Regions from separate parts of the Streptomyces sp. NPDC005483 genome, predicted to be linked through region 1. Evidence: riboswitches for the same ligand, from Rfam matches in the RefSeq annotation. Region 1 holds a riboswitch; each other region holds the start of a gene.
The links. Region 1 has a riboswitch for thiamine pyrophosphate ahead of thiO (glycine oxidase ThiO). Riboswitches for the same ligand answer to the same signal wherever they lie in the genome.

Region 1 (7,082 bases):
GTACGGGCCGCGCTGGACCGGGGCCGTGGCCTCGGCGGTCACGGCCCGTACGCCGGTGCTGTTCGGTTCAGACGGCAAGCGCCTGGGCCCGGCGCTTCACCTCCGTGCCGCGATTCTCGCTCAGGGCCTGAGCGGGGGTGCCGGGCAGGCTCTCGTCGGGGGTGAAGAGCCACTCCAGCATCTCTTCGTCGGAGAAGCCGTCGTCCCTCAGGAGCGTCAAGGTCCCGGCCAGGCCCTTGACGACCTTCTGCTCGGCCCCGTCGATGAAGGCGGCGGGGACGTGCAGCGCGCGGTTCTCACCACGGCGTACGGCGATGAGCTGGCCGTCCTTGACCAGCTGCCGCACACGCGTCACCTCGACATCGAGCATCTCGGCGATGTCGGGGAGGGTGAGCCAGGCGGGGACGAGAGCATCGATCTTTGCGTCAATCTCGGTCACGGGATTAAGCGTGCCATCCCGCACTGACAGTCGGAAGCCGGGGCGCCTCCGACGGGTGGCGAAGGGGTGGGCGGACGGGCGCCGACGCCCTCCCCTCGCGACGAGAACAGGCGGCGGAACCGGCCGCCCGAAGCCTGCCGAGCCGCCTCCCGCAGGCGACAGGGGGCATGGCGACGAGTGCCGACGGCCCGCACCCACGCCCTCTCCCCTCGCGACGGGAAGAAACGGCGCTACCGGCCGCCCGCACCCCGCCGAACCACCCCTGACCAGCGACAGCGCGATGTGCCACCGGACGCCGACACACCTGCGCGCGCCCTCCCGCCGCAGCGGGAGACAGCGCAGGACCGGCCGTCGGCCTCCCGCAAAGGTCTCCGCTCTGGTCGGCGCCGGCCCATGGTCGTCGGGTTCCACCGGGCACCACCGCCGGGCGGATCGGCGTCGTGGCGGAAACGGGCCGTCGGGCGGGTCGTGGAAGCCCACCCGCGTCCTGGCCGTCGCCCGGGATCAGCCCGGGGCGTTTACGCCGTCGCCGCCTTCAGCGGTCTCGCCGGGTCCACCAGCAGCTCCGGATCCAGCACCGTGCCCGCGTCGATGAGCCGGCGGCCCTGGGCCAGGTCCCGGGGGCGGCCCACCGCCAGGAGGGCCACCAGGCGGTTCTCGCGCAGCCAGCACACCGTCCAGGCGGGACCGGACGGCTCGCCGCGCCACAGGGTCGTGTCGGCGGACGCGTGGTGCCCGGCGTACTGGACGAAGCGGCCGAACTGCTCGGACCAGAAGTACGGGACCGGGTCGTAGACCGTCGGGGTCTCACCCAGGATGTCGGCGGCCACCGTGCGGGGGCCCTGGAGGGCGTTGTCCCAGTGGTGGACCAGCAGGCGCTCGCCATACCTCCCCGAGGGGAAGGAGGCGCAGTCGCCGACCGCGTAGACGTCCGGCACGGAGGTGCGCAGGCGCTCGTCGGCGACGACCTCGCGGTGGGCGCCGAGCTCGATGCCGGAACCGGCGAGCCAGGCCGTGGCGGGCCGGGCCCCGATACCGACCACGACGGCGCCCGCGGGCACCCGGGAGCCGTCGTCCAGGACGACCGCGCCGGGCTCGACGCGCTCCACGCGCGCGTGTGTGCGCAGCACGGCACCCGCGTCGGCGTACCAGGAGGACATCGGCGCGGCCACCTCGGCGGGCAGCGCGCCCGCGAGCGGCCGGTCGGCGGCTTCCACGACCGTCACCGCGCAGCCCGCCTCGCGCGCGGCGGTGGCGAACTCGGCGCCGATCCAGCCCGCGCCGACGACCACGATGTCGTGCTGCCGGGCGAGCACCGGGCGCAGCCGCTCGGCGTCGTCCAGGGTGCGCAGCAGATGCACCCCGGGCACGCCCTCCGTGCCGGGCAGCCGGATCGGTTCCGCGCCGGTGGCGAGGACGAGGACGTCGTACGGGACGGGCCCTGCCTCGGTGTCCAGTTCGTGCGCTTCGGGGCGCACCCCCGACACCTCGCGGCCCAGCAGCAGTTCGATGCCGAGGGCCTCGAAGTCCACGTCGAACGCGGAGCCCTCGGCCTTGCCCAGCAGTACGGCTTTGGAGAGCGGCGGACGGTCGTACGGCTGATGGGGTTCCGCGCCGATGATCGTGACGGTCCCGGCGAAGCCCTGTTCGCGCAGGGCGACCGCCGTCTGTACCCCGGCCATGCCCGCGCCGACCACGACCACCCGCCGCTGCGCCCGCGCCTGCGTCTGCTCGCTCATTTGATCACCATAGTCAACTGACAATCAGTCAGTCAGGAGTCGTGCGCCGTGACCTGCTGCACAACCTCGTCGACCTGTTCCACGACACTCGTCCCGCTGCCCGCCTGCGACTCCCACTCCCACGTCTCCTCCAGCCGCACCCGGCCGTCGGCAAGCTCGGCCACGGTCGAGACGCAGTGCCCGGAGGATGTCGTTCCGTCATGCTTGAGCTGGACGTAGCGGAAGTCGAGACGGTCCCCCGCGCGCGTGCCGACCAGATGTCCGCGTACGACGTCACCGCCCGCGTACTCGGCCCAGATCTCCCCGTCCTTCTCGTGGTAGGTGAACCGGGTCCGCGTACCCACCTGACCTGGGGCCTGATCGGCCACCGGGGCGAGGACGAGGCCGTCGAGCGAGCGGGGCATGGTGGAAGGCTCCCTTACAGAGGCGCGCGGGCACGGGCTAGGGTGGCCAACGTAGAGCACTCGCGGGAGCCCGGACGCACCGGGCTGAGAGGGAGGCTGGCGGCCTCCGACCGTACGAACCTGATCCGGGTCATGCCGGCGAAGGGAGGGGCTGGACGCCCATGTCCTCACGTACGTCAGACGTCCTCGTCGTCGGGGGCGGCATCATCGGCCTGGTCACGGCCTGGCGGGCCGCACAACGCGGTCTCACCACCGCCGTGGTGGATCCGGAACCGGGCGGCGGGGCCGCCCAGGTGGCCGCCGGGATGCTGGCCGCGGTCACCGAACTGCACTACGGCGAGCAGACCCTGCTGAGCCTGAACCTCGCCTCCGCCCAGCGCTATCCCGACTTCGCGGCCGAGCTCACCGACCTCACCGGTCTCGACCTGGGCTACCGCCGGTGCGGCACGCTCGCCGTGGCGCTGGACGCCGACGACCGCGCTCATCTCCGCGAACTGCACGCGCTGCAACGGCAGTCGGGGCTGGAGTCGGAGTGGCTGTCCGGCCGGGAGTGCCGGCGGCTGGAGCCGATGCTCGCGCCGGGGGTGCGGGGCGGGCTGCGGGTGGACGGCGACCACCAGATCGATCCGCGCCGGCTCACGCGCGCGTTGCTGGCCGCGTGCGAGCGGGCCGGCGTGGTGTTCCACCGCGCGTGGGCCCAAGGCCTTCGTGTCGTACGGGACCGGGCCGCCGGGATCGCCACCACGGACGGCGAGGAACTGGGGGCGGCCCAGGTGGTACTCGCCGCCGGAAGCCTCAGCGGGCGCCTGGAAGGCGTCCCGCGGGCCCTCCTGCCTCCCGTACGGCCCGTGAAGGGGCAGGTACTGCGCCTGACCGTGCCGCCGCGCCTCGCGCCCTTCCTGAGCCGTACCGTGCGCGCCGTCGTGCGCGGCAGCCAGGTCTACCTGGTGCCGCGCGAGAGCGGCGAGCTGGTGATCGGCGCGACCAGCGAGGAGCTGGGCTGGGACACGACAGTGACCGCGGGCGGGGTGTACGAGCTGCTGCGGGACGCGCACGAACTGGTCCCCGGCATCACCGAGCTGCCGCTGACGGAGACCCGCGCGGGGCTGCGCCCGGGCTCCCCGGACAACGCCCCGCTGCTCGGCCCGACGGACCTGCCCGGCCTCCTGCTGGCCACCGGGCACTACCGCAACGGCGTGCTGCTGACCCCGGTCACCGGGGACGCGCTGGCGCACGCGCTGACGACCGGTGAACTGCCGGACGTGGCCCGTCCGTTCACCCCCGGTCGGTTTCTGGAGTCCGTGGAGCAGCCGGCATGAACATCTCCGTCAACGGGGAGCCGCGCCGGTTCGCTCCCGGCACGGCTCTCGACACCGTCGTACGGGCGCTGACGCCGGCACCCTCCGGGGTGGCCGCCGCGCTCAACGAGACCGTCGTCCCGCGCGCGCAGTGGCCCTCGACGTCCCTCTCCGAGGGCGACCGCGTGGAAGTCCTCACCGCCGTCCAAGGAGGCTGACCCATGGCCGACGATCCCTTTGTCATCGGCGGTACGTCCTTCTCGTCCCGGCTGATCATGGGCACGGGCGGGGCGCCCAGCCTGGAGGTGCTGGAGCGGGCGCTGGTCGCCTCCGGCACGGAGCTGACGACGGTCGCCATGCGCCGCGTGAACCCCTCGGTGCACGGCTCGGTGCTGTCCGTGCTGGAGAAGCTCGGCATCCTGGTCCTTCCGAACACGGCAGGCTGTTTCACCGCCGGGGAGGCCGTCCTGACGGCCCGCCTCGCGCGCGAGGCGCTCGGCACCGACCTGGTCAAGCTGGAGGTCATCGCCGACGAGCGCACCCTGCTGCCGGACCCCATAGAGCTGCTGGACGCGGCCGAGACCCTGGTGGACGATGGCTTCACGGTGCTGCCGTACACCAACGACGACCCCGTGCTGGCCCGCAAGCTGGAGGACGTCGGCTGCGCGGCGATCATGCCGCTCGGCTCGCCGATCGGCTCGGGCCTCGGCATCCGCAACCCGCACAACTTCCAGCTGATCGTCGAGCACGCGCGCGTACCGGTGATCCTGGATGCGGGGGCGGGCACGGCGTCGGACGCGGCCCTTGCGATGGAGCTGGGCTGCGCGGGTGTGATGCTCGCCTCGGCGGTGACGCGGGCGCAGGAGCCGGAGCTGATGGCGCACGCGATGCGGCACGCGGTGGAGGCGGGGCGGCTGGCCCACCGGGCGGGGCGCATCCCCCGGCGGCATTTCGCCGAGGCGTCGTCTCCTGCGGAGGGCTTGGCGGCGTTGGATCCGGAGCGGCCGGCCTTTCGGTGAGCCGCGCCCGGAAAGGTGCCTCGCCGGGGCGTCCGTGCGGCGATGTGGCGGCCGGTCGCGCAGTTGTCCGCCCCGTAGGACGCATCCGGTGCACCCGCCTCACAGGGCCCCACGTGCGATCCTCGTCACAGCTCGGCTGCAGTCACGCCCCGATACCGGCCGAACCGGATGGACTGTCAGCGGCGGCTCGTAGACTCGCCTGCGTGGATACGACGCTTCAGGACCCGCTGGTCGGGCAGGTGCTCGACGGCCGCTATCGCGTGGACGCGCGGATCGCGGTCGGCGGGATGGCCACGGTCTACCGGGCCCTGGACACCCGTCTGGACCGCGTGCTCGCGCTCAAGGTGATGCACCCCGCGCTCGCGGCGGACGGGACCTTCGTCGAGCGGTTCATCCGGGAGGCCAAGTCCGTCGCCCGGCTCGCCCACCCCAATGTCGTGCAGGTCTTCGACCAGGGCACCGACGGGTCGTACGTCTATCTCGCCATGGAGTACGTCGCCGGCTGCACCCTGCGTGACGTGCTGCGCGAGCGCGGGGCCCTGCAGCCGCGCGCCGCCCTGGACATCCTGGAGCCCGTGCTGGCCGCGCTCGGCGCCGCGCACCGCGCCGGTTTCGTGCACCGGGACATGAAGCCGGAGAACGTCCTGATAGGGGACGACGGCCGGGTCAAGGTCGCCGACTTCGGTCTCGTGCGGTCCGTGAACAACGTGACCAGCACCACCGGAGCCGTCCTCGGCACCGTGTCCTATCTCTCGCCCGAGCAGATCGAGCAGCCGGGCGCCGCCGACGCCCGCGTCGACGTGTACGCGTGTGGCGTCGTGCTGTACGAGATGCTGACCGGCAGCCAGCCGCACGAGGGCGACTCCCCCGCCATAGTCCTCTACAAGCACCTCCACGAGGACGTCCCGCCCCCCTCGGCGGTGGTCCCGGGGCTGCCGTACGAACTGGACGAACTGGTCGCCTCGGCCACCGCCCGCACCCCGGACCTGCGCCCGTACGACGCCGTGGCACTGCTCGCGCAGACCCGCGAGGCCCGCGACAGGCTGAGCGCCGACCAACTGGACGCGGTGCCGCCGCAGGCGCTCGCCACGGAGTACGCGGGCGCGGAGAACCGTACGAGCGTGATCCCCCGCTCGCTGACCGTGCCCCGTCTGCTGCCGGTCAACGAGGACGAGTCGGGGTACCACCACACCAGCGTCCTGGAGAGCCCCCCGCCCCCGCCGTCCCGCCGTGGCCGCTCCTCCGGCGGCACCCGGCGCGGCCCGCTCCTGATCGTCGCCGCGGTCCTGCTGGCCCTCGGGCTCGGGGCGGGCGTCTGGTACATCAACTCCGGCCAGTTCACGCGAGTCCCGTCCCTGCTGTCGAAGACCGAGGCGCAGGCCCGGGACCGGCTGGACGGGGCCGGGCTGGAGACCGGGAAGGTCACCTACGCCTACAGCGACACCGTCAAGCGCGGCACCGTCATCAGCACGGACCCGGGAGTGGGCGCCCGGATCCGCAGCCACGACTCCGTGTCGATCACCGTCTCCAGGGGCCCGCAGACGGTGAAGGTGCCCGACCTGGACGGGTGGGCGCTGAGCAAGGCGAGAGCCCGGCTGAAGACGGAGGGACTGGAGCCGGGCATGGTCACCCGGGAGTTCAGCGACGACGTCCCGAAGGGCATGGTGATCGGCACCGACCCCGAGAGCGGCACCACCCTGCGCGCCGGCTCGGCGATCGCGTTCACCGTCAGCAAGGGCGCCCCGGTCGACGTCCCGGACGTCACCGGCGAGGACCTGGCCGACGCCAAGGCCGATCTGGCGGAGGCCGGCCTGAAGGTCGAGGTCGCCACCACCCGGGTCAACTCCGAGTACGACGCGGGCCAGGTGGCCAAGCAGACTCCGGCCGCCGACAGCCAGGCGGCCGAGGGCGACACCGTCACGCTGACGATCTCCAAGGGCCCCGAGATGATCGAGGTCCCGGACGTCACGGGCGACAGCGTGGACGACGCCAAGTCCGAACTGGAGGACGCGGGCTTCCAGGTCGACGAGGACCGGGGTCTGCTCGGCCTGTTCGGCGACACGGTGAAGAAGCAGTCGGTGGAGGGCGGGGACACGGCTCCCAAGGGTTCGACGATCACGATCACGATCCGCTGAGAGACGCGCGACGGGGCCGGCGGGTGAGGTTGTCAGGCGACCGCGGGT
Region 2 (7,082 bases), on a different contig from region 1:
GACGACGGCTCCGACACAGCCGACGGCGTCAGTACGACCGACGGCCCCTGGAGGTCCGGTAGCTCCCGCCCTGCCGGCAGCTCCGGTACAGGCGTCCGCTCTCGTACGGCCATCCGCTCCCGTTCAACCCTCCGCGCCCGCACGGCCGACGACTCCGGTACGGCCGTCGGCCCCCGTCCAGCGGCAGATGGCGCCCTCCTCCGAACCGCCCGAACAGGCCCATTCCGCGACCCTGATCGGATCTGTCCAGCGTGCGATGCGCCTGCTGGAATCCGTCGCGGAGCACGAGCACGGCGCTCCCGCCAAACAACTCGCCCGCGAGACGAGGCTTGCGCTGCCCACGACGTACCACCTGCTGCGCACCCTCGTGCACGAGGGCTATCTGCGCCGCGACAAGGGTCTGTTCTTCCTCGGGGAGGCGGCCGAACGGCTCAGCAGCAACGGAGCCGAGCAGAAACGTCGCAGCACCGTTGTCGAGGCGCTCGCGCACTGGCGCGACCAGATCGGCGTTCCGGTCTACTACGCCCAGTACCGCGACGGCGAGATCGAGGTCCTCTGCGTCTCCGACAGCCCCGGAATCCCTGCGGTCGAGGAGTGGGCCGACTTTCGGGAAACCGGGCACGCCCACGCCATCGGGCAGTGTCTGCTGGCCCAGCTCGACGACGAGGCCCGGCGCGACCACCTCGACCGGTACCCCGTGCAGTCCATCACGCCGTACACCGTGCGCGACGGCCACAGCCTGCTCCGGCGTCTCGAACGGAGCGCGCGGATGGGACCGGTGATCGAGCGTCAGGAGTACGCGCTGGGGACGGTGTGCGCGGCGATTCCGATCACGGTGGGTAACGCTGCGGCAACGATGGCTATCTCGTTGCCCGCTCATCAGGCGGACCGGTTGCTGGCCGCCACCCAGCAACTGCAAGAGGAAATGGGGCGTCTCATGGGATCACTCGCGATCTCTATCAGTATCTGAAAATTCACTCCTTGTGATCTGTCGTGCACGTTCAGCAAGATGCCACCAGTGTCAGATGGGATCATTTCGGCCGACGAAGGCAGATGACGGGGTAGGCGATGCGCGAGTCCGTACAGGCAGAGGTCATGATGAGCTTTCTCGTGTCGGAGGATCTCTCCTTCCGTATTCCGGTGGAGCTGCGCTACGAGGCCTGCGATCCCTACGCCGTCCGGCTGACCTTCCATCTCCCGGGTGATGCCCCGGTGACCTGGGCATTCGGCCGCGAGCTGCTGATCGACGGGGTGGGCCGGCCCTGCGGGGAGGGTGATGTACGGGTCTCACCCGCCGGTTCCGACCTGCTGGGCGATGTCCTGATCAGGCTTCAGGTCGGCGGCGACCAGGCCCTGTTCCGCTCTTCGACGGCGCCGATCATCGCCTTCCTCGACCGCACCGACAAGCTGGTGCCGCTGGGTCAGGAGGCCGCGCTGGCCGATTTCGACACCCATCTCGACGAGGCGCTGGACCGGATCCTGGCGGAGGAGCAGAGCGCGGGCTGATGCCTTCGGCGGCGAGGTGCCGCAACGCTTCATCGTGGTGCGGGAGGCTGCAGGAACGCTTCTGCCTGGGTTGGGGCCGCCGGAGCAGGGCGGGTGCCGGGGCTGCGGGCCGAGGTCACTGGGCGTGGGGTATGGCGAGGCTTTCCCCACCGATCAGGATGCCGGAGTGGATCGGGCAGGGTGAGGATGACCGATCACACTCACAGCGGGACGGCGGCGCGACCCGGCTCGCTGGAGGTTCGGAGCGGGTCGGTGCTCGTGATGCTTCTGCCGAGGTGGGCGGCGCTGCCGGTCGTGACGGCCGGGGCCGGCCATCGGGGGCGTGGGCGCCGCGGGAACGACAAAGCGGCGGGCTGCCCGTGCTCGTGGGACCAGGGCGGTGTGAGAGCGGATGTGGCGTGATGCAGCGCGTGTGTGCGCACATGTCCTATGGCGAGCGGGTTTCCTCATAAGAGCCGGGAGCCTCAGGGCAGTGGAACCGTAGCTCGGGAGCAGTGGCCGACCTTCACCGTCGTCGTCCTCGACCTCCGCCGCCGCGCTGCCCGGCGCCTTCCTGCCCTGGGTGCTGTTGTCGCTGATGAACCCGTTCATGGGCGGCGTGGACGCGGCCTCCATCCTGGCCTGTCTGCTCCCCGTCGGGCTGTATCTCCTGTCCCGGACACCGGGACCCGAACCGGAACTCGGAACCGTGAGGCAGAGCCCCGGCCCGCCCCCTGGGCTCCTCTCAGCGCCTGCGCCGCCGACCCTTCCCACCGCGTCCCGTTGCCGGCCGACTGTCGGCCGTGCCCGCGCTCGCACTCGTCGCCGGTACGGGCGCTGACGCCGCCGCAGCAGCCTCCGCTCCCGGCCGGTCGGCCGAGACCACCAGGGCCGCGAGGGCCGTCGTGACCGGTACAGAGGCGACGAGGCCGATCGAGCCGACCAGCGTGCGCACGATCTCCTCAGCCACCAGCTCGCTGTTGGCGACGTTCCCCACGCTGGACTGGGCGATGGAGAAGAGCAGCAGCAGCGGCAGCGCGGCGCCCGCGTAGGCGAGGACCAGCGTGTTGACCACGGACGCAATGTGGTCGCGGCCGATCCGGATACCCGCGCGGTACAGCCCGCGCCATCCCATCGCCGGGTTGGCTTCGTGCAGCTCCCACACCGCCGAGGTCTGCGTGACCGTCACGTCGTCCAGGACGCCGAGGGAGCCGATGATGACGCCGGCGAGCAGCAGACCGCTCATGTCGATCGACGGGTACAGGCCGTGGATGAGCCCGGTGTTGTCGTCGGTGTTGCCGGTGAGCGCGGCCCAGTCGATGAACACCGAGCCGAGGATGCCGATCAGCACCAGGGAGATCAGTGTGCCCAGTACGGCCACGGAGGTGCGGGCAGACAACCCGTGGCACATGTAAAGGGCGATCAGCATGATGGCGCTCGACCCGACCACCGCCACGAGCAGCGGGTTCGAGCCCTGGAGGATCGCGGGCAGGACGAAGAAGTTCAGCACCATGAAACTGATGGCCAGGGCGACCAGTGCCATGACTCCGCGCATGCGCCCGACGACCACGACGGCGAGCGCGAAGATGCCGGCAAGCACGGCCATCGGAATCCGGCGGTTCACGTCGGTGACCGAGTACTGGAGATCCCTGGGGGCGGAGGGCTCGTAGGCGACCACGACCTTCTCGCCCTCGTGCAACTGCCGCGACTGGTCCGGCTGGACGATTTCCGTGAAGGTACGGCCCTTGTCGTCGCCGGTGTCGACCCGGATCGTCGCCTTCTTGCAGGTGCCGTTCGCCTGCTGCTCGGCGGACGAGCCCTCCGGGGTGGAGGTGTCCCCGGTCGGGGTCTCCCCCGAGGCGTTCACCGACTTGCAGCTCACGCTCACGACCTTGGTGACCGTGGCCTGCTGGGTCTGCCGGTCGAAGCCGACCCCGGTGCGTTCGTGCGCCGGGGCACCACCGGGCCACAGCACCCCGAGCCCCACCACCACGGCTACGCCGAACGGGATGAGGATCGCCGCGATGACCTTGCGCAGGTGCTTGGAGACGGGAGTCGCCGGGCCATGGCTATGACTGTGCGAGTGACCGTGCCCACCGCCGGAGCCGGGCCCGCTCTCGTGCCCTTCACCGGAACCGTGCCCGTGCCCGTCACCGGGACCGTGCCCGTCGCCGCGATGACCACCACCGCCACCCAGACCGCCACCACCGCCTTGGGCCCCGTGGCTCGCGCCCTGACCTCGGCCGTAGTCGTAACCGCCGCCATGCCCGCCACTGTGCTCTCGCTCATGCTCGTGCCAGCCGCCGGCCCCACCGGACCCGCCGTCTCCGAAGCCACCGCGGGATCCGCTGCCAGGGCCGTGCCCAGGGCCGTTTCCGGAGCCCGGTCGGCGCGGAGGCTCGGGAGGCGGGTACGGGGGCTGATGCGTCGTGGTCACCGACCGATCATCGCAAGAACGACAGGGGCCCTCTGTTCACCGCGCCCGAATTGACGCTAGCGTGGAGCCACTTTGTACACGCGGGAGCTCGGAGCACCGGGCTGAGAGGGCGCTGACCTCCGTCCCAGCGATGTTTCACGTGGAACGTCCTTTCAAGCGAGTGACGTTCCCCACGAAACGTCGGCAGACGGAAACCGCTGCGTCGACCGCCGAACCTGTTACCGGGTAATGCCGGCGTAGGGAGTAGGTCTCATGACCATCAAGGACGCGCGCACGCCTGCCTCCGAGCAGAACGACGACCAGCTCGACGGAGAGGCCGGGAAGTCCATCGGCTGGCACAAGGCGTACGTCGAGGGCTCGCGCCCCGATCTGCGGGTGCCGGTCCGCCAGGTGCACCTCACCAACGGGCAGTCGGTCACTCTGTACGACACCTCGGGCCCGTACACCGATCCGCTCACCGAGACGGACGTCCGCCGGGGCCTTGTGCCGCTGCGGGAGAACTGGATCATCGCCCGCGGGGACACCGAGGAGTACGCCGGTCGTCCCGTGCGCCCCGAGGACGACGGGATCAAGCACACCTCACCGCGGGGTGGCCTCCGTAACCTCGACGCCGTCTTCCCGGGGAGGTCGCGTCAGCCGCGACGTAGCCGTGACGGCAGGGCGGTCACGCAGCTCGCCTACGCCCGCCGCGGTGAGATCACACCGGAGATGGAGTACGTGGCCATCCGGGAAAACGTATCTGCCGAAGTCGTCCGTGAGGAGATCGCGGCGGGCCGCGCGGTGCTGCCGGCGAACGTCAACCACCCGGAGATCGAACCGATGATCATCGGCAAGCGGTTCCTGGTGAAGGTCAACGCCAACATCGGCAACTCCGCGGTGACCTCCTCCATCGAGGAGGAGGTCGAGAAGATGACCTGGGCGACCCGGTGGGGCGCGGACACGGTCATGGACCTGTCCACCGGCCGCAACATCCACACCACCCGCGAGTGGGTGCTGCGCAACTCCCCCGTCCCCATCGGCACGGTGCCGCTCTACCAGGCTCTGGAGAAGGTCGACGGCCGCGCCGAGGATCTGACCTGGGAGATCTACAAGGACACGGTCATCGAGCAGGCCGAGCAGGGCGTGGACTACATGACGGTCCACGCGGGCGTACGCCTGCCGTACGTACCCCTGACGGCCAACCGGAAGACGGGCATCGTCTCGCGTGGCGGCTCGATCATGGCGGCGTGGTGCCTGGCGCACCACAAGGAGTCGTTCCTGTACGAGAACTTCGAGGAACTGTGCGAGATCCTCGCGGCCTACGACGTCACGTACTCGCTGGGCGACGGTCTCAGGCCGGGCTCGATCGCTGACGCCAACGACCAGGCACAGTTCGCGGAGTTGCGCACACTCGGGGAACTCAACCGGATCGCGAAGCGTTTCAACGTACAGACCATGATCGAGGGCCCGGGACACGTCCCGATGCACAAGATCAAGGAGAACATCGACCTTCAGCAGGAGATCTGCGATGAAGCTCCGTTCTATACGCTCGGCCCGCTGACCACCGACGTCGCGCCGGCCTACGACCACATCACTTCCGGCATAGGCGCCGCGATGATCGCCTGGTGGGGCACCGCGATGCTCTGCTACGTCACGCCCAAGGAGCACCTGGGCCTGCCCAACCGGGACGACGTAAAAACGGGTGTCATCACCTACAAGATCGCCGCCCACGCGGCCGACCTCGCCAAGGGATACCCCGGCGCCCAGGAGTGGGACGACGCCCTCTCCGACGCCCGCTTCGAGTTCCGCTGGGAGGACCAGTTCAACCTGGCCCTCGACCCCGACACGGCCCGGGAGTTCCACGACGAGACCCTCCCGGCCGAACCGGCCAAGACGGCTCACTTCTGCTCCATGTGCGGGCCGAAGTTCTGCTCGATGAAGATCAGCCAAAGCATCACCGAGCGGTTCGGGGGCGCAGCGGCTGAGGGAGCGACGCCGGAGGAGATCGCTGAGGGGATGCTGCAGAAGTCGAAGGAGTTCGCGGCGAGCGGGAACAAGGTGTACCTGCCCATGGCGGACTGAGAACCGGGGGGTGGGGCCCCGAAGCTCCGGGGCCCCGCTTCTGCGGGGGTTCAGTAAGCAGCTCCTCGGTCCCTCGGCGGGCAGACTGACCCCATGACAGCGAGAGCACTGAGCCAGGGCGCCATCAGCACCGTCCCCGACCAGGAGCTGTACGACCGGCCCCGGTCAGAGTTCCCGACTTGGGTGGCTGCCGCCGACCAGGCGGGCATCCTCGTGCTCCGCGGTGTGGTGCCACCGGAACACCGCCCTCTGATCACTACCGTTGAGCGTTCTGCAGGCGTTCGACCTGCTTTGTGATCAGATCAGGTGGGAAGGCTGCCTGTTTGTCGATTTCCATCGCGGTGAATGCTGCGATGACGCTGCCCACCCGGACCACCACGTGGTCTTCGTGGTGGACGCGGCCGTCGTCCATCGGAGACTCAAGGCCGTACCGCACGGCCTCGTCCCCGACGCGAGGTGAGCTCTCAACTGCCAGCTTCGATCGGTACTTGCCGGCATAGCTGGTCCCAGTGAAAGCTCTGCACGCCTTGAGCCCCTCGCCAAGTCGTTTGAAGGCGCTTTGTGCTTCTGCTCCCTTGTATGCGGCGAGAGTCGATCCGCCGGGGAAGATGTTGTCCTTCCAATTGAAGGTCTGAACCACGACAGAGGACGCTTCCTCGGCGTCGTTGATATCCAAGACCTGCTCGCATGCCGAGTCCGAGACAGGAGGGAACGTCGAGTAGCCGGTCTCTGCCGTAACGTCGCGGACGGGGATCGCACCCTCGTATGCCTGGGGCACCTCACCCTCCCGGAAGGTGAGGGTCTTGAGTTCGCTCACACTCAGGGAACGCCTAGTCTGCGGGGCGGAGGCATTTGCCTGCGGAGACCGTGCTGAGGCACTCGGCTCCCGATCCGCACCGCAGGCGCTCACACACACTGATCCAGCCAGCAGTGCCCCGAGCATGAGGACGCTCGCTGGTCTCGTCGGTGATTTCCCCGTTGGCATGTACCCCCCCCAGAGTCGAAAAATGAGGGGCAGAGAGTAGACGGAGAACTCCTCTTTCCACAAGCCATGATCTCGACGCCGAATTGTCCGGTCAGGAAGAGATCGAGGAGGGCA
Region 3 (7,082 bases), on a different contig from region 1:
AACCCACGCCGATGGTGCTCGTGAACCGCGTCCACTGGACGGAGAGGCTGCCCACCTGGCCACTTCTCCAGGCGCTGGCGCGGGAGCGGTCAATGGAGGCCCGAATCGCCCTTGTTGACCGGATCGAGCAGGCTCCGGCGGCACTGAAACGTCTCACACGGTAATAAGAATGCAAAGCCAACGGTTGTAGGGCCCCTGCACGTTGACACTGCTTATGCAGCGCTTATAGACCTGTGAGACTCGTGAGGATGGTGATGACACATCACCACCCCTTCCACCCCCCGCATTTGCGCACCCCGTGAAGGACGAACGTGGCATTTACGCCCATATCCCGCCGCACCTCCCGCGCCGCGCGCTTCCTCGGCGTCGCCGCCGCCACGACCGCGATCGTGCTCGGCGCTTCCGGCAACGCCCTTGCCTGCAACATCAAGGAGTTCTCCGCCGAAGCCAAGTGTGACGGCACGCAGGGCGTCATCACCGTCACCGACGTGGACAAGTCCGGCGTCGAGGCGACCGTCTCCGTGTACCTGCAGAGCAACGGTGCCGACGCGAAGAAGGTCGGCGAGCAGACGGTGAAGGGCTCCAAGGAGGGCACCACCGTCACCTTCAAGGAGGACTGGGCGCCCAACGCCGAGTACCGCGTCCACGTCGAGGCCCTGCCCTACATCAAGGGCGAGGACATCAAGCCCAACCTGACCACCCCGGCGACCGCCTGCAAGACCGAGGACACGCCGACCCCGACGCCCACCCCGTCGGGCTCCGCCAGCACCCCGGCCGAGGAGTCCCCGGCCCCGACTGCGACCCCGTCGGCCTCGGAGGGCACCACCGCTCCGGCGACCGCCGAGAGCAACGCCCCGTCGCCCGCGGCCGGCGACTCCAACCTCGCCGAGACCGGTGCGAACTCCAACACCGGCCTGATCGCCGGGATCGCCATCGCCCTCGTCGCCCTCGGCGGCGGCGCGGTGTTCTTCGGCCTGCGCCGTCGTGGGGCGAGCAGCAGCCGCTGACGCCCGCACCACGTCCTGTGGCCCGTCCCCGGTCCGGGGGCGGGCCACAGCCGTGCCGTCATCCGAACGTGGTCCGCTCCAGCCAGAACTCCAGCAGCTCCCGTTCCCCGAGAACCTCCAGCTCCGGGCTGTCCAGGGGCAGTCGACGGTAGAAGGCGAGCATGACGGCGGTGAGCGGTCCCCGCAGCGCCACGGTCGCCTTCTCGTGCCCCCGCCGCCACACGATGACGTCCTCGGTGAACTCGACGATCCACTCGGCGTCGAGCCCGGGTGCCCCGTCGGTCGCGTGCAGATGGATACTGCGCCCCGGCCCCCGCAGCTGCGTAGCCTCGTCGTGCGGCATGGCCCGCTGCACGAACTCCACGATCTGCAGCCACTCGTCGATCGCGTCGGCGGCGATCTCGGGGGCGACCTCGTACGGCTGCCCGGCGGCGAGCGCGGCGTCGGCACGGTGGACGGTGAGCTCGTGGGTCATCCGGCGGGCCCAGAAACCCGAGGTCGGAATGCCGGCCCAGGACCACACCTCGGCGTCCGGGCCTGCCTCGCGGAGCGTGGCGACGAGCGTCTCGCCGGTCTCACCGAGCCACGCGTCGAGGTCAGCGGCGCCCACGGGCCCCTCCCCCAACGGCACGTGACCCTCCGGGACTTCCTCCCTGGCCCGGGTCCGCACCATCAGCTCCGCCCAGCGCAGGGCGCCCCCGGTGTGCCGCAGCAGCCGCTCCAGCGACCAGTCCGGACACGTCGGCACGGTCGCCGACAGGTCGGCCCCGGAGGTCACCACAGCCCTCAACAGGCCCACCTGGTGGGCGATCTCGTCGCAGTAACGGTCGTGCGCGAGCAGGGTCATGCCCCGCACTGTAGGTCCGCCCTGGTCAGCCCAGCACCACAATTTCGTCCGGGTCGAACTCCACCCCGACCGCGTCCCCGACCTCCGGCGCCGCGCGCAGCGCACACGCGGCCTCCAACCGCGGCCCGCCGCCTTCCGAGGGGTGCAGGTGTACGGCGACATGCGTGCCCTTGAAGGTGCGCGCGGCGACCGTGCAGCGTAGCCCCTCCTCGGCCGTCACGAGCCGTACTCCCGCGGGCCGCACCAGCACGCTCCGGACTCCCTGGGCGGCGCCCGGAGGCACCGGCACCTTGCCCCACGCCGTGTCCGCCGCCTCACCCGTCACCGTCCCCTCGACCACGTTCTCGAAGCCGAGGAAGCGGGCCACGAACTCGTCGGCCGGCCGCTGCCACACCTCGAGCGGCGTACCGGACTGGGCGATCCGCCCGTCCCGCATCACCACGACCCGGTCGGCGAGCGCGAAGGCCTCGCCCTGGTCGTGGGTGACCGCGAGCACGGTGGTGCCCAACCGCCCGAACAGCTCCCGCAGTTCGACGACCAGCCGCTCCCGCAGTGACCGGTCCAGCTGACCGAGCGGCTCGTCGAGCATCAGCAGCCGGGGCCGGGGGGCGAGCGCCCGGGCCAGCGCGACCCGCTGCTGCTCACCGCCGGACAGCGCGCCGACGGCCCGCCGGTCGGCACCCGGAAGCCCGACGAGATCCAGCAACTCCCGCACCCGCGCGTCCTGTTGCGCCCTCGAAGCCCCGTGCATGCGCAGCCCGAAGGCCACGTTGGCGCCCACGTCCCGCTGCGGGAACAACTGGTGGTCCTGGAACATCAGCCCGACCCCGCGCTTGTGCGCGGGCACTCCGTCCTGGTCGCACCCGTCGAGCAACACCCGCCCGTCGCCCAGCGGTTGGAGCCCGGCCACCGCCCGCAGCAGCGTCGACTTGCCGCTCCCGCTGGGGCCGAGCACGCACACGATCTCGTGCTCGGCGACATCGAGGTCCACCCCGTCGAGCACGGCTCGCCCACTGAACCGTACGGTCGCGTCCTGAAGGCTCAGCAGCATCTAGAACTCCCCGGTCCGGTCGGTCCGCAGCCGTTCGAGGACCAGCAGCGCCACCGCGCACACCACCATCAGGATCGTCGAGAGGGCCATCGCCTGGCCGTAGTTGAGGTCCCCGGCCCGCCCGAGCAGCCGGGCCACGGCGACCGGCAGCGTCGGGTTGTCGGGCCGTGCGATGAACACGGTCGCCCCGAACTCACCCAGTGACACGGCGAAGGCGAAGCCTGCCGCGATCAGCAACGCCCGCCGCACCATGGGCAGATCGACCTCCCGCCACACCCGCCACGGCGAGGCCCCGAGCACGGCGGCGGCCTCCCGCAGCCGGTGGTCCACGGCCCGCAGCACCGGCAGCATGGTCCGGACGACGAACGGCACCCCGACCAGCGCCTGCGCGAGCGGCACCAGGATCCAGGACTGCCTGAGGTCCAGCGGCGGCTCGTCGAGGGAGATCAGGAACCCGAAGCCGACGGTCACCGCGGACACCCCGAGCGGCAGCATCAGCAGCGCGTCGAAACCCCGTACGAACCGCCCGGCGTCCCGCCGCGTCAACGCCGCCGCCGCGAGCCCCCCGACGAGCACCGCGAGGGCGGTCGCGGCGAGGGCGTACTCCAGCGAGTTCCCGACCGCCTCGATCGGCGCGACGAGGAAGACCCCGCCGTCGCTGCGGGTCAGCGCCCGGTAGTAGCCGAAGTCGGAGGTGTCCAGCGACCGTTGCACGAGGACGGCGAGCGGCAGCACGAGGAGTACGGCGACGCTGCCCACGACGCCGGCCAGCAGCCCCCACTCCCCCGCGCCGCGCGGCCGCCGGGCGGTGACGGACGCGTCGACGAGCCGCAGGGCGGTCTCCCGGCGCCGTACGGTCCAGGCGTGCACGGCGAGGACCGCGCCCACCGCGACGAACTGGATCAGCGTCAGCACGGCGGCCGTGGACAGGTCGAAGATCTCGGAGGTCTGCCGGTAGATCTCCACCTCGAGGGTCGAGAACGTCGGCCCGCCGAGGATCTGCACCACGCCGAAGGAGGTGAAGGTGAAGAGGAAGACCATCAGCGCGGCGGCGGCCACGGCGGGCGCGAGCGCGGGCAGCGTGACCGTCCGCCACGCCGTGAGCCGGGACGCGCCCAGCATCCGCGCGGCCTCCTCCTGACGCGGGTCCAGCTGCGCCCAGAGCCCGCCGACGGTCCGTACGACGACCGCGTAGTTGAAGAAGACGTGCGCGAGCAGGATCGCCCACACGGTGGTGTCCAGCCGTACGCCCCAGAGGTCGTCCGTGAGGCCGCCCCTTCCGACGAGTGCCAGGAAGGCCGTACCGACGACGACCGTCGGCAGCACGAAGGGGACGGTGACCACGGCCCGCAGGACCTGCTTGCCGGGGAAGTCGAAGCGCGCGAAGGCGTACGTGCCGGGGAGCGCGATCAGGAGCGTGAGCGCGGTGGAGGCGAGCGCCTGCCAGGTGGTGAACCACAGCACGTGCCGGATGTCCGGCTGGGCGAGGACGTCGGTGATCCTGCCGAACTGCCAGGTCCCGCCCGCCTTGAGTCCGCGCGTGACGATCGCGGCGACGGGATAGGCGAAGAAGACGGCGAAGAACGCGACGGGCACGGCCATGAGCCCGAGCCGGGCCGCCGCGTTCCTGACGCCCTGGCGGGGCCTTACTTCAGTACGAGCGAGGTCCACGACTTGACCCAGTCGTCACGGTTGTCGGCGATCTTCGCCGGGTCCATGGTCTCGGGATCCTTGGCCTGCGGACCGTACTCGGTGAACTCGGCCGGCACCTGGGCGCCGTCCACGACCGGGTACACGAACATGTTGAGCGGCATGTCCTGCTGGAACTCCTTGGTGAGCAGGAAGTCCAGGAACGCCTTGCCGCCCTTGGTGTTCTTCGCGTTGCTCAGCAGCCCCGCGTACTCGATCTGCCGGAAGCAGGTGCCCTGCGCGACCCCGGTGGGCGCGGTCGTCGGCTTCGGGTCCGCGTAGATCACCTCGGCGGGCGGCGAGGAGGCGTACGACACCACGAGCGGCCGGTCGGCCTTCGCCTTCTTCCCCCCTGCGGAACCTGAGAACTCGTCGTTGTAGGCCTGCTCCCAGCCGTCGACGACCTTGACGCCGTTGGCCTTGAGCTTCTTCCAGTAGCCCTGCCAGCCGTCGTCGCCGTACTTCGCGGCCGAGCCGAGCAGGAACCCGAGTCCCGGCGAGGAGGTGGAGGCGTTCTCGGTGACGAGGAGGTTCTTGTAGGCGGGCTTGATCAGATCGTCGTACGACGTCGGCGGCTGGAGCTTGTGCGCGGTGAACCAGGCCTTGTCGTAGTTGACGCAGATGTCGCCGCTGTCGATGGGCGTGACCCGGTGCTTGTCCTGGTCGACCCGGTACTCGGCCTTGATCCCGTCGGCGCCCTTCGCCTCGTACGGCTGGAAGAGGCCGTTGTCGAGCGCGCGGGAGAGCAGGGTGTTGTCGACGCCGAAGAAGACGTCGCCCTGCGGGTTGTCCTTGGTCAGGATGGCCTTGTTGACGGCCTGTCCGGCGTCGCCGTCCTCCAGGACCTTCACCTTGTAGCCGGACTTCTTCTCGAAGTCGGCGAGGACGCTCTTGGAGACGGCCCACGAGTCGTGGCTGACCAGGGTGACGGTCTTGGAGTCGGAGGATGTGCCGCCGTCGGACGATCCGCAGGCGGACAGGCCGAGCATGCCCAGGCCGACGACGACAGCAAAGTACTTCTTGTTGTTCACGGTGATGACCGAACTTCCTACCCAGAATGACCTGGGCGAGGTTCAGAGGGTCTGCGGCCCGATTGCCGCACTCTCAGCGCTGTGGCGCTCCCCTGTCGGATATGAAGATGTACGTACGTGTACGTACGTCAGACTACCGCTCGGTCGCCGCGAGCTGACCGCAGGCCCCGTCGATCTCCTGCCCACGGGTGTCCCTGACGGTCACCGGCACCCCGTGCGCGGCGATCGCCTCGACGAACGCCTTCTCGTCCTCGGGCCGGGAGGCGGTCCACTTGGACCCGGGAGTCGGGTTCAGCGGAATCAGATTCACATGCACGGGCTTGCCCCGGAGCAGCCGCCCGAGGCGGTCTCCCCGCCAGGCCTGGTCGTTGATGTCCCGGATGAGGGCGTACTCGATCGACAGCCGACGTCCGCTCTTCTCGACGTACTCGAACCCGGCGTCGAGCACCTCGCGCACCTTCCACCGTGTGTTCACGGGGACGAGGGTGTCGCGCAGCTCGTCGTCGGGCGCGTGCAGGGAGATCGCTAGCCGGCACTTGAAGCCCTCGTCGGAGAACCGCTGAATCGCGGGCACGAGACCGACGGTCGACACGGTGATACCGCGCTGCGAGAGCCCCAGCCCGTCAGGGGCGGGATCGGTGAGCGCGCGAATGGAGCCGACGACCCGCTTGTAGTTGGCGAGCGGCTCCCCCATCCCCATGAAGACGATGTTGGACAGCCGCGCGGGCCCGCCCGGCACCTCCCCGTCCCGCAGCGCCCGCATCCCGTCCACGATCTGGTGGACGATCTCGGCGGTGGACAGATTCCGGTCCAGCCCGGCCTGCCCGGTGGCACAGAAGGGACAGTTCATCCCACAGCCCGCCTGCGAGCTGATGCACATGGTCACCCGGTCCGGGTACCGCATCAGCACCGACTCCACGAGCGTCCCGTCGAACAGCCGCCACAGCGTCTTGCGCGTGGTCCCCTGGTCGGTCGACAGATGCCGCACGACGGTCATGAGCTCGGGAAGCAGCGCCTCCTGGAGCTTGCCGCGCGCGCCGGCCGGGATGTCCGTCCACTGCGCCGGGTCGTGCGCGTACCGCGCGAAGTAGTGCTGCGAGAGCTGCTTGGCACGAAACGGCTTCTCCCCGATCCCCGCCACGACCTCCTTGCGCTCGGCGGGCGTGAGGTCGGCGAGGTGCCGCGGCGGCTTCTGGGCTCCGCGGGGGGCGACGAAAGTGAGTTCTCCGGGCTTAGGCATAGCCATACCAGTGTCGCAGATCATCCAGGCCCCCCGATCAAAGGAGCTGGACACCGCCGTACGAGACAGCGAGGCCGATCGCGGTGACGAGCGGTCCGATCACGTACCCGCCCCATTTCCTGTCCTGGATCCCCCGCACCAGCGCGACGCTCAAGACCGCGCCGAGGACCACGATGCCGATGCCGACGATCAGGATCAGGAATCCGAACAGGCCGGT

Region 2: linked by a shared signal. The riboswitch ahead of thiC (phosphomethylpyrimidine synthase ThiC) and the one ahead of thiO (glycine oxidase ThiO) in region 1 are both predicted to bind thiamine pyrophosphate.
Region 3: linked by a shared signal. The riboswitch ahead of ABZT06_RS17390 (thiamine ABC transporter substrate-binding protein) and the one ahead of thiO (glycine oxidase ThiO) in region 1 are both predicted to bind thiamine pyrophosphate.

Annotation. Positions count from the first base shown of each region.
Region 1 is NZ_JBEXEA010000014.1:256,202-263,283, forward strand. It holds gene ABZT06_RS27040 (Rv2175c family DNA-binding protein) at 68-439, opposite strand; gene ABZT06_RS27045 (FAD-dependent oxidoreductase) at 958-2,178, opposite strand; gene ABZT06_RS27050 (hypothetical protein) at 2,211-2,582, opposite strand; TPP riboswitch at 2,635-2,746, shown strand; gene thiO (glycine oxidase ThiO) at 2,744-3,901, shown strand; gene thiS (sulfur carrier protein ThiS) at 3,898-4,098, shown strand; gene ABZT06_RS27065 (thiazole synthase) at 4,102-4,899, shown strand; gene pknB (Stk1 family PASTA domain-containing Ser/Thr kinase) at 5,103-7,034, shown strand.
Region 2 is NZ_JBEXEA010000019.1:103,976-111,057, forward strand. It holds gene ABZT06_RS32195 (IclR family transcriptional regulator C-terminal domain-containing protein) at 188-970, shown strand; gene ABZT06_RS32200 (SsgA family sporulation/cell division regulator) at 1,069-1,506, shown strand; gene ABZT06_RS32205 (YibE/F family protein) at 2,231-3,682, opposite strand; TPP riboswitch at 3,993-4,182, shown strand; gene thiC (phosphomethylpyrimidine synthase ThiC) at 4,175-5,983, shown strand; partial or broken gene ABZT06_RS32215 (VWA domain-containing protein) at 6,107-6,196, shown strand; gene ABZT06_RS32220 (hypothetical protein) at 6,240-6,800, opposite strand; partial or broken gene ABZT06_RS32225 (thiamine biosynthesis protein ThiC) at 7,058-7,082, shown strand, end outside.
Region 3 is NZ_JBEXEA010000008.1:136,568-143,649, forward strand. It holds gene ABZT06_RS17365 (LOG family protein) at 1-164, shown strand, start outside; gene ABZT06_RS17370 (LAETG motif-containing sortase-dependent surface protein) at 312-1,007, shown strand; gene ABZT06_RS17375 (maleylpyruvate isomerase family mycothiol-dependent enzyme) at 1,066-1,854, opposite strand; gene ABZT06_RS17380 (ABC transporter ATP-binding protein) at 1,880-2,905, opposite strand; gene ABZT06_RS17385 (iron ABC transporter permease) at 2,906-4,576, opposite strand; gene ABZT06_RS17390 (thiamine ABC transporter substrate-binding protein) at 4,552-5,625, opposite strand; TPP riboswitch at 5,622-5,729, opposite strand; gene rlmN (23S rRNA (adenine(2503)-C(2))-methyltransferase RlmN) at 5,759-6,865, opposite strand; gene ABZT06_RS17400 (hypothetical protein) at 6,903-7,082, opposite strand, start outside.